DNA from 3 places in the Streptomyces sp. NPDC087215 genome. Region 3 is predicted to be linked to each of the others. Evidence: predicted binding sites of a transcription regulator. Region 3 holds the regulator's gene; each other region holds the start of a gene.
What was found. The regulator HrcA, encoded in region 3, represses chaperone genes, less so after heat shock. The targets are predictions, from matches to a motif close to TTNGCACTCNGNNNNNCNGAGTGCNAA.

Region 1 (3,272 bases), on a different contig from region 3:
ACCTTCTCCGCCACGACGCCGCCCTCAAGACCGGCGTTGACCGCGATCTGCTTCAGCGGGGCCTCAAGGGCCAGCTTCACGATGTTCGCACCCGTGGCCTCGTCGCCCGCGAGGTCGGCCTCGAGCTTCTCGAAGACCGAGGAAGCCTGGAGCAGGGCCACACCGCCACCGGCGACGATGCCCTCCTCGACGGCCGCCTTCGCGTTGCGAACGGCGTCCTCGATGCGGTGCTTGCGCTCCTTGAGCTCGACCTCGGTCGCGGCACCGGCCTTGATGACGGCCACGCCGCCGGCCAGCTTCGCCAGGCGCTCCTGGAGCTTCTCGCGGTCGTAGTCCGAGTCGCTGTTCTCGATCTCGGCGCGGATCTGGTTCACCCGGCCGGCGACCTGGTCGCTGTCACCGGCACCGTCGACGATGGTGGTCTCGTCCTTGGTGATGACGACCTTGCGGGCGCGGCCCAGCAGGTCGAGGCCCGCGTTCTCCAGCTTGAGGCCGACCTCCTCGGAGATGACCGTGCCGCCGGTGAGGATGGCGATGTCGTTCAGCATCGCCTTGCGGCGGTCGCCGAAGCCCGGAGCCTTGACCGCGACGGACTTGAAGGTGCCGCGGATCTTGTTGACGACCAGGGTCGACAGGGCCTCGCCCTCGACGTCCTCGGCGATGATCAGCAGCGGCTTGCCCGACTGCATGACCTTCTCCAGGAGCGGGAGCAGGTCCTTCACGGAGGAGATCTTGGAGTTGACGATCAGGAGGTACGGGTCGTCGAGGGACGACTCCATGCGCTCCATGTCGGTGGCGAAGTACGCCGAGATGTAGCCCTTGTCGAAGCGCATACCCTCGGTGAGCTCCAGCTCCAGACCGAAGGTCTGGGACTCCTCGACGGTGATGACGCCTTCCTTGCCGACCTTGTCCATCGCCTCGGCGATGAGCTCGCCGATCTGGGTGTCGGCGGCGGAGATGGAGGCCGTGGAAGCGATCTGCTCCTTGGTCTCGACATCCTTCGCCTGCTCGAGCAGGGCGCCCGAGACGGCCTCGACGGCCTTCTCGATACCGCGCTTGAGGGCCATCGGGTTGGCACCGGCGGCCACGTTGCGCAGGCCCTCGCGGACGAGCGCCTGGGCGAGGACGGTGGCGGTGGTCGTACCGTCGCCGGCGACGTCGTCCGTCTTCTTGGCGACTTCCTTGACCAGCTCGGCGCCGATCTTCTCGTACGGGTCCTCGAGCTCGATCTCCTTGGCGATGGAGACACCATCGTTGGTGATCGTGGGGGCGCCCCACTTCTTCTCGAGGACGACGTTGCGGCCCTTGGGGCCGAGGGTGACCTTGACGGCGTCAGCGAGCTGGTTCATGCCGCGCTCGAGACCGCGCCGGGCCTCCTCGTCGAACGCGATGATCTTGGCCATGTGAAGTGGTCCTCCCGGACATGGGGTGGATAACGCTCCAGGACCGCGCCGACGCCCGCGACGGACGGCCTCCGCTGCTCCGCGTGGTTCCTTGCCCCACCCGGACGGCGACCTCGTCTGCCCGATCCTCGTAAGCACTCTCACCTACCGAGTGCTAACGCCAATGATTAGCACTCGACCTAGGAGAGTGCAAGCGACTCTCGATGATCGGGACATGGGGGAAGAGGCGCGGAAGGGGCGCGGAAGGGGTGCGCGAGGGGCCCCCGGAAGGGCGTGCGGGAGTACGCGAGGGGCGCGGGAAGAGGGGAAACGGGCGAGCGGCGAGCGGCGGGAGCCCCGAAGCGGAGGCGCGCGAGTCGTGAGGGGCGTACGGGGTGCACGGGCTGCGTGGCTGCCTGGCCGCCCGACCGCCTGACCGCCTGGCCGCCTGGCCGCCCGGCCGCGGGAACGCCCGGCGAGGGGGCGGGTTGCCCGGGGCGCCGGGCGGGAGCGCGGGCGGGCAGGTGTCCGGAGACGCCTGAGGGGGCCGCATCCCTTTTCAGGGATGCGGCCCCCTCGACGGCGTTGCGTCAGTGGCCGATCGCGCCGTGCTCAGACGGCGAGCTTGACCATGTCCGCCTGCGGACCCTTCTGGCCCTGCGAGATCTCGAACTCGACTCGCTGTCCTTCTTCGAGACTGCGGTAGCCATCCATCTGGATCGCGCTGTAGTGGACGAATACATCCGCACCACCGTCGACCGCGATGAAGCCGTAGCCCTTCTCCGCGTTGAACCACTTGACGGTGCCCTGAGCCATGCCTAACTCCCCTATTACTGGCCCTTGCGCGGGCCCGCACTTCACGGACCCGGGTCAGACCCTGCGCCGGAACGCGTCGACCGCGGCTGAATGTATCTGTCCAACTGCCCTCTGCAACAGGTCATTCGAGCGGGAATTCTGGGCGCGGCTGAAAGAAGAATTGGGGATATTCCCCTGACTTACGGGGCAACTCGGGCCCGGCAAAGCGCGCAGAAGGTACACAATGCGCACACACTTTGGCTGCTTCTTGTCGCGCAGGGACGCATTCTCATATGCGTCCGGCATGAGCAGCGGAGGGGACTTCCCCAACTCTACCGCGCTCAACCATATAGAATTGCCCCTTCCGCTTATTGTCGCGGAAGGGGCAATTCGAGAGAGATGGGGATCAGCAGCCGCCGGCGACGGCCGGGATGATCGAGACGCCCGCGCCCGCCGGGGTGGCGGTCTCCAGGCCCTGCTCGAAGCGCACGTCGTCGTCGTTCACGTAGACGTTGACGAAGCGGCGCAGCTTGCCCTGGTCGTCCAGGACGCGGGCGGCGATGCCCGTGTGGTTCTTCTCCAGGTCCGCGATGACCTCGGCGAGGGTCCCGCCCTCGGCCTGGACCTCGGAGAGCCCGCCCGTGTAGGTGCGGAGGATGGTGGGGATGCGGACGTTCACAGCCATGTCTTCGTGACCTTTCAGAGGGCCAGGCCGGCGTCGCGGAACGCGTCCAGGCTCGGGCGGATGGTGGTGGTCGCCTGGGAGGTGTCGGCCACCGCGTCCAGGGTCTTGAGCCCGTCACCGGTGTTGAGGACGACCGTGGTGAGGTTCGGGTCGATGAGCCCGTTCTCGACGAGCTTGCGCGTGACGCCGACGGTCACCCCGCCCGCGGTCTCGGCGAAGACGCCCTCGGTGCGGGCGAGGAGCCTGATCGCGTCCACCACCTGCTCGTCGTTCACGTCCTCCACGGCGCCGCCGGTGCGGCGGGCGATGTCGAGGACGTAGGGGCCGTCGGCCGGGTTGCCGATGGCGAGCGACTTGGCGATCGTGTTCGGCTTCTGCGGGCGGACCACGTCGTGACCGGCCTTGAAGGC
Region 2 (3,272 bases), on a different contig from region 3:
ACCACGAGGGTCTCGGTGGTGAGGAGGAGGGAGGCGATGGAGGCGGCGTTCTCCAGGGCGGAGCGCGTGACCTTCACCGGGTCGATGACGCCGGCCTTGACCAGGTCGCCGTACTCACCGGTGGCGGCGTTGAAGCCCTGGCCCTTGTCGAGCTCGGCGACCTTCGAGGTGATGACGTAACCCTCGAGACCGGCGTTCTCGGCGATCCAGCGCAGCGGCTCGACGGCGGCGCGGCGGACGACCGCGACACCCGTGGCCTCGTCGCCGGTCTTGTCGAGGTTGCCCTCGAGGACCTTCACGGCGTGGACGAGCGCGGAGCCACCACCGGAGACGATGCCCTCCTCGACCGCGGCGCGGGTCGCGGAGATGGCGTCCTCCAGACGGTGCTTCTTCTCCTTCAGCTCCACCTCGGTGGCGGCGCCGACCTTGATCACGCACACGCCGCCGGCCAGCTTCGCGAGGCGCTCCTGGAGCTTCTCGCGGTCCCAGTCGGAGTCCGTGGACTCGATCTCGGCCTTGATCTGGTTGACCCGGCCCCGCACGTCCTCGGAGTTGCCGCCACCCTCGACGATGGTGGTGTCGTCCTTGGTGATGGTGACGCGGCGGGCGGTGCCGAGCACGTCCAGACCGGCCTGGTCGAGCTTGAGGCCGACCTCCTCGGCGATGACGGTGGCACCGGTGAGGGTGGCCATGTCGCCGAGCATCGCCTTGCGGCGGTCGCCGAAGCCGGGGGCCTTGACGGCCACGGCGTTGAAGGTGCCACGGATCTTGTTCACGACCAGGGTCGACAGGGCCTCGCCCTCGACGTCCTCGGCGATGATCAGGAGCGGCTTGCTGGCACCGGCCTGGATGACCTTCTCCAGGATGGGCAGCAGGTCCTGGATCGAGGAGATCTTGCCCTGGTTGATCAGGATGTACGGGTCGTCGAGGACGGCCTCCATACGCTCCTGGTCGGTCACCATGTACGGGGACAGGTAGCCCTTGTCGAAGGCCATGCCCTCGGTGAACTCAAGCTCCAGGCCGAAGGTGTTGGACTCCTCGACGGTGATGACACCGTCCTTGCCGACCTTGTCCATGGCCTCGGCGATGAGCTCGCCGACCTGCTGGTCCTGCGCGGAGAGCGCGGCGACGGCGGCGATGTCGGACTTGTCCTCGATCGGGCGCGCGGTGGCCAGCAGCTCGTCGGAGACGGCCTTGACGGCGGCGTCGATGCCCTTCTTCAGGGCGGCGGGGGAAGCACCGGCGGCGACGTTGCGCAGACCCTCGCGGACCAGGGCCTGGGCGAGCACGGTGGCGGTGGTGGTGCCGTCACCCGCGATGTCGTTGGTCTTGGTCGCCACCTCCTTCACCAGCTGGGCGCCGAGGTTCTCGAACGGGTCCTCGATCTCGACCTCACGGGCGATCGTGACACCGTCGTTGGTGATGGTGGGAGCGCCGAACTTCTTGTCGATGACGACGTTGCGGCCACGGGGGCCGATCGTCACCTTCACCGTGTCGGCAAGCTTGTTGACGCCGCGCTCAAGGGCGCGACGGGCGTCCTCGTCGAACTTCAGGATCTTCGCCATGGAGCGGTTCAGCCCTCTCGAAAACTGGTGTGGAACGAACAGCGCCCCGGTGCCCGGTGAGGGCCCGGGGCGCAGCTCAAAGCATCTGCTTCGGGTGAATTACTTCTCGATGATCGCGAGCACGTCGCGAGCCGAGAGGACGAGGTACTCCTCGCCGTTGTACTTCACCTCGGTGCCGCCGTACTTGCTGTACAGCACGATGTCGCCGGTCTTGACGTCGAGCGGCAGGCGCTCGCCGTTCTCGAAACGTCCCGGGCCCACGGCCAGGACGACGCCCTCCTGGGGCTTCTCCTTGGCGGTGTCCGGAATGACCAGGCCAGAGGCGGTGGTCTGTTCGGCGTCGAGCGGCTGGACCACAATGCGGTCCTCGAGCGGCTTGATGGCAACCTTGGAGCTGGTGGTCGTCACGATCCGACCTCCCCCTTCGGAGATCTCGGGGTTAACTGTCTGAGGTGGCGACCAGGTGGATCCGTCGTCGCGGGTGCCGGACCTGCCCGTCGCTGTGTTGGCACTCTCCGGTGGGGAGTGCCAGAGCCGAGACTATGACCGCGATTAGCACTCGGTCAAGCGGAGTGCCAATTACTCACCCCGTGGCGGGTCCGGTCCGGGCTTCAGCGGACCTCGGCGACCCCCGTGGACCGGACGGCTCCGGCGGACGGAACGGCGGGAACCACCGGCGCGGGGACGGCCAGTACGGGGACGGCCGGTACGGGGACGGCCGGTACGGGGGCGGCCGGTACGGGGGCGGCCGGTACGGGGGCGGTCGATGCGGGAACCGCTCGCGTGGGGGCGGCCGGTGCGGGGGCCGTGGACGCGCGGGCCCCGGCGGCGGGCGCGTGCCGGGAGCCCATTTCTTCGGCGGCCCTGCGGCCGAGGCGTTCGATCGGGTCCACGGTGGAGGCGCAGCCGGTCAGCGCGAGGAGCGCGGCGGCGAGCAGCAGCCCGGCGAGCGGCCGTACGGCCCCGCCGCGGCCCGACGGGCGGCCGGGTCCGGTTCCACGGGCGGGGACGGCGGTCCCGTACGCGGGTACGGGCGTACGGGAACGGGAGCCGGGGAAGGGCCCCGGCGCGGGCCCTGAGACGGGCCCGGGGGAGACCACGGAGGGGGACCCCTGCGCGGACACAGCGGACCCAGGGGTGGACCCCGACTCGGGCCCCGAGACGAGCCCCCGCCCGGACCCCGAGGGCGTGCCCTCCCCGGGCGCGGGTCCGCGCGAGGGGAGGCGGCCCCGTGCGGAAGGGCGGCGGCGGTGCGTCACACGTAGTCCTCGAGCTTGGCGACGGCGTAGCCCTTCGCCGTGATCACGTCCATCACCTGACGGATCATGTCCGGCATGGTGCCCTTCCAGTCCTCCTTGCCCCGGAAGTGGGTGAGCACGATGTCGCCGGAGTGCAGGTCCCGGTCCCACTCGCGCCACTCCATGTGGTCGGGGAAGGCCTCCGAGGCCCAGAGCGGCACCGCCTTGACGCCGCAGGTGGCGGCCGCGCGCAGGGTGTCCTCGTTGTAGTTGCCGTACGGCGGGCGGAAGAGCGGCGGGCGCTTGCCGAAGCGCTTCTCGATGACGTCCTGCATCCCGCAGATCTCGCGCTTCTGCTCGCTGTACGAGAGTCCGGGCAGATAGCGGTGGTTGAGGGTGTGGTTGTGCAGGGAGACCCCGCCCTCCTGCGACTTCTGCATCCGGCTGAAGTAGCCGTAGTCCTCGCTGA
Region 3 (3,272 bases):
CGCCCGCCGTCATCGGGATGGTGACCGTGCAGTGCAGGTCGTCGCCGCGCCGCTGGAAGGTCTCGTGCGGGGTCTCGTGGATCTCGACGTACAGGTCTCCGGCGGGGCCGCCGCCGGGGCCGACCTCGCCCTCGCCCGCCAGCTGGATCCGGGTGCCGTTGTCGACACCGGCCGGGATCTTCACGGTGAGGGTGCGGCGGGAGCGGACCCGGCCGTCGCCCGCGCACTCGGGGCACGGGGTCGGGACGACGGTGCCGAAGCCCTGGCACTGCGGGCAGGGGCGGGAGGTCATGACCTGGCCCAGGAAGGACCGGGTGACCTGGGAGACCTCGCCACGGCCGCGGCACATGTCGCAGGTCTGCGCGGAGGTGCCCGGTGCGGCGCCCTCGCCGGAACAGGTCGTGCAGACGACCGCCGTGTCGACCTGGAGGTCCTTGGTGGTGCCGAAGGCCGCCTCGTTGAGGTCGATCTCCAGGCGGATCATGGCGTCCTGGCCGCGCCGGGTCCGCGAGCGCGGGCCGCGCTGCGAGGCCGTGCCGAAGAAGGCGTCCATGATGTCGGAGAAGTTGCCGAAGCCACCGGCTCCGAAGCCGCCCGCGCCGCCTCCGCCGGAGGCCGACAGCGGGTCGCCGCCCAGGTCGTAGACCTGCTTCTTCTGCGGGTCCGAGAGGACCTCGTAGGCGGCGTTGATCTCCTTGAATCGTTCCTGCGTCTTCGGATCGGGATTGACGTCCGGGTGCAGCTCGCGGGCGAGCCTCCGGAAAGCCTTCTTGATCTCGTCCTGGGACGCGTCGCGGCGCACGCCGAGCACGGCGTAGTAGTCCGTGGCCACTACGACTCCGCCAGGATCTGTCCGACGTAACGTGCCACTGCGCGTACCGCTCCCATCGTTCCGGGGTAGTCCATGCGGGTCGGTCCGACCACGCCGAGTTTGGCGACTGCCTCGCCGCCCGAACCGTAGCCGACCGAGACGACGGACGTGGAACTCAGTCCCTCGTGGGCGTTCTCATGCCCGATACGTACGGTCATGCCCGATTCCTTGGCCTCGCCGAGCAGCTTGAGGAGCACGACCTGCTCCTCAAGGGCTTCGAGCACCGGCCTGATCATCACAGGAAAATCGTGTCCGAAGCGGGTGAGATTGGCGGTGCCGCCGATCATCAGCCGCTCCTCGTGCTCCTCGACCAGGGTTTCGAGGAGGGTAGCGAGCACGGTCGAGACCGTCGCGCGGTCCTCCGCCTCCTCGAACGACTCGGGGAGGTCCTGCACCAGCTGCGGCACGTCGGCGAACCGGCGGCCGACGACCCGGCTGTTGAGCCGGGCCCGCAGATCGGCGAGCGCGGTCTCCCCGAAGGGCGCGGGACAGTCGACGACCCGCTGCTCGACCCTGCCGGTGTCGGTGATGAGCACCAGCATCAGTCGGGCGGCGGCCAGCGAGAGCAGCTCCACGTGCCGCACGGTCGAACGGGTCAGCGAGGGGTACTGGACGACGGCCACCTGGCGGGTCAGCTGGGCGAGCAGCCGGACCGTACGGCTGACGACGTCGTCCAGATCGACCGCGCCGTCGAGGAAGTTGTGGATGGCCCGGCGCTCGGGCGTCGACAGCGGCTTCACCCCGGCCAGCCGGTCGACGAAGAGCCGGTAGCCCTTGTCCGTGGGGATGCGGCCCGCGCTGGTGTGGGGCTGCGCGATGTAGCCCTCGTCCTCCAGGACGGCCATGTCGTTGCGGACGGTGGCGGGCGAGACGCCCAGCCTGTGGCGCTCCGTGAGCGCCTTGGACCCGACGGGCTCCTCCGTCCCGACGTAGTCCTGGACGATGGCCCGCAGCACCTCGAGCCTGCGTTCGCTGAGCATCGTGCACACCTCCAGCTGCCGTCGTCGTTCCGGTTGCTCCGCTTTTGGCACTCGACCGGTCCGAGTGCCAGAGATCCCCGGCCAGTGTACGGCGGCGGGCGTCGCTCCTGGCAAGGAGGCGGCGCCCCCACCGGTTAGCGTCGCCGCATGGACGTCGAATGGGAAGCGTACGGATGGGAGCGTCTCGCGGACGGGGTGGGCCGCAGACGGCTCCCCGGCTGGGACGCCACGACCGGTCTCGTGCTGGGAGAACGGGCGGTGCTCCTGTACGACACGGGGTCCTCGCTCGCCGAGGGGGCCGAGCTGCGGGCGCAGGTCGCGGGCCTCACCGGCGGCCGGGGAGTGACGCACATCGCACTGGGCCACCCCCATTTCGATCACGTGTTCGGCACGGCGGTGTTCGCGGGCGCCGAGGTGTTCGGCGCGGTCGGCACGGACGAACTGCTCCGCCGCCCCCGGGAGCGGGAGGCCCTGCTCGCGGACGCGGTGCGGCACGGGCTCGACCCGGCCGCCGCGGCGGAGGCGGCGGACGTCCTGGTGGCCCCCCGGCACGTGGTCTGCGGCGAGTGGACGCTCGACCTGGGCGGCCGCCGGGTCCTCCTGGCGAACGTGGGCCCCGGGCACACCGGCCACGATCTGGCGCTCCTGGTACCCGGCGAGCGGGAGGTGGTGTTCTGCGGCGACCTGGTCGAGGAGTCGGGCGAGCCGCAGGCGGGCCCGGACGCGGTCCCGGCGCGCTGGCCGGACGCGCTGGACCGGCTGCTCTCCCTCGGCGGCGAGGACGCGGTGTACGTGCCGGGGCACGGGGCCGTGGTGGACGCCCCGTTCGTGCGACGCCAGCGCGAAGAACTGGCACGGCGGTTCTCCGTGGCCTAACGTCGCCCGAATGCGCAGCTACAACCCGGATCTGACGCCCCCTTGGAAGAGGTCGGCCCCCGTCCCCGAGGTCCCCGCCGACCCGGACCTGGTCGTCGAGGAGGTCACCACCGGTTTCTGCGGGGCGGTGATCCGCTGCGAGGCGGGCACGGTGACCCTGGAGGACCGCTTCGGCAAGCACCGGGTGTTCCCGCTCGACCCGCGCGGCTTCCTGCTCGAAGGCCGGGTGGTGACCCTGGTCCGCCCGGCCTCCCCGGCCCCGGCGCGCCCCGCGCGGACGGCCTCCGGCTCGGTCGCCGTACCGGGGGCGCGGGCCCGGGTGGCGCGGGCGGGCCGGATCTACGTGGAGGGCCGTCACGACGCCGAGCTGGTGGAGCGGGTCTGGGGCGACGACCTGCGGATCGAGGGCGTGGTCGTGGAGTACCTGGAGGGTGTCGACGACCTGCCGGCGATCGTGGCGGAGTTCGGTCCGGCCCCGGACGCCCGGCTGGGCGTCCTGGTGGACCACCTGGTCCCGGGCTCGAAGGAGTCGAGGATCGCGGCCC

Region 1: a site for HrcA is predicted at 1,571-1,597, ahead of groL (chaperonin GroEL). Genes of this name have one in related genera too.
Region 2: a site for HrcA is predicted at 2,118-2,144, ahead of groES (co-chaperone GroES). Genes of this name have one in related genera too.

The regions. Positions count from the first base shown of each region.
Region 1 is NZ_JBIUZD010000020.1:73,561-76,832, reverse strand. It holds gene groL (chaperonin GroEL) at 1-1,403, opposite strand, end outside; gene ACIO92_RS31665 (cold-shock protein) at 1,995-2,198, opposite strand; gene ACIO92_RS31660 (MoaD/ThiS family protein) at 2,584-2,862, opposite strand; gene thrC (threonine synthase) at 2,877-3,272, opposite strand, start outside.
Region 2 is NZ_JBIUZD010000004.1:178,818-182,089, forward strand. It holds gene groL (chaperonin GroEL) at 1-1,565, opposite strand, end outside; gene groES (co-chaperone GroES) at 1,665-1,973, opposite strand; gene ACIO92_RS13570 (hypothetical protein) at 2,177-2,665, opposite strand; gene ACIO92_RS13575 (polysaccharide deacetylase family protein) at 2,821-3,272, opposite strand, start outside.
Region 3 is NZ_JBIUZD010000002.1:220,306-223,577, reverse strand. It holds gene dnaJ (molecular chaperone DnaJ) at 1-832, opposite strand, end outside; gene hrcA (heat-inducible transcriptional repressor HrcA) at 832-1,851, opposite strand; gene ACIO92_RS05625 (MBL fold metallo-hydrolase) at 1,999-2,727, shown strand; gene ACIO92_RS05620 (DUF3097 domain-containing protein) at 2,738-3,272, shown strand, end outside.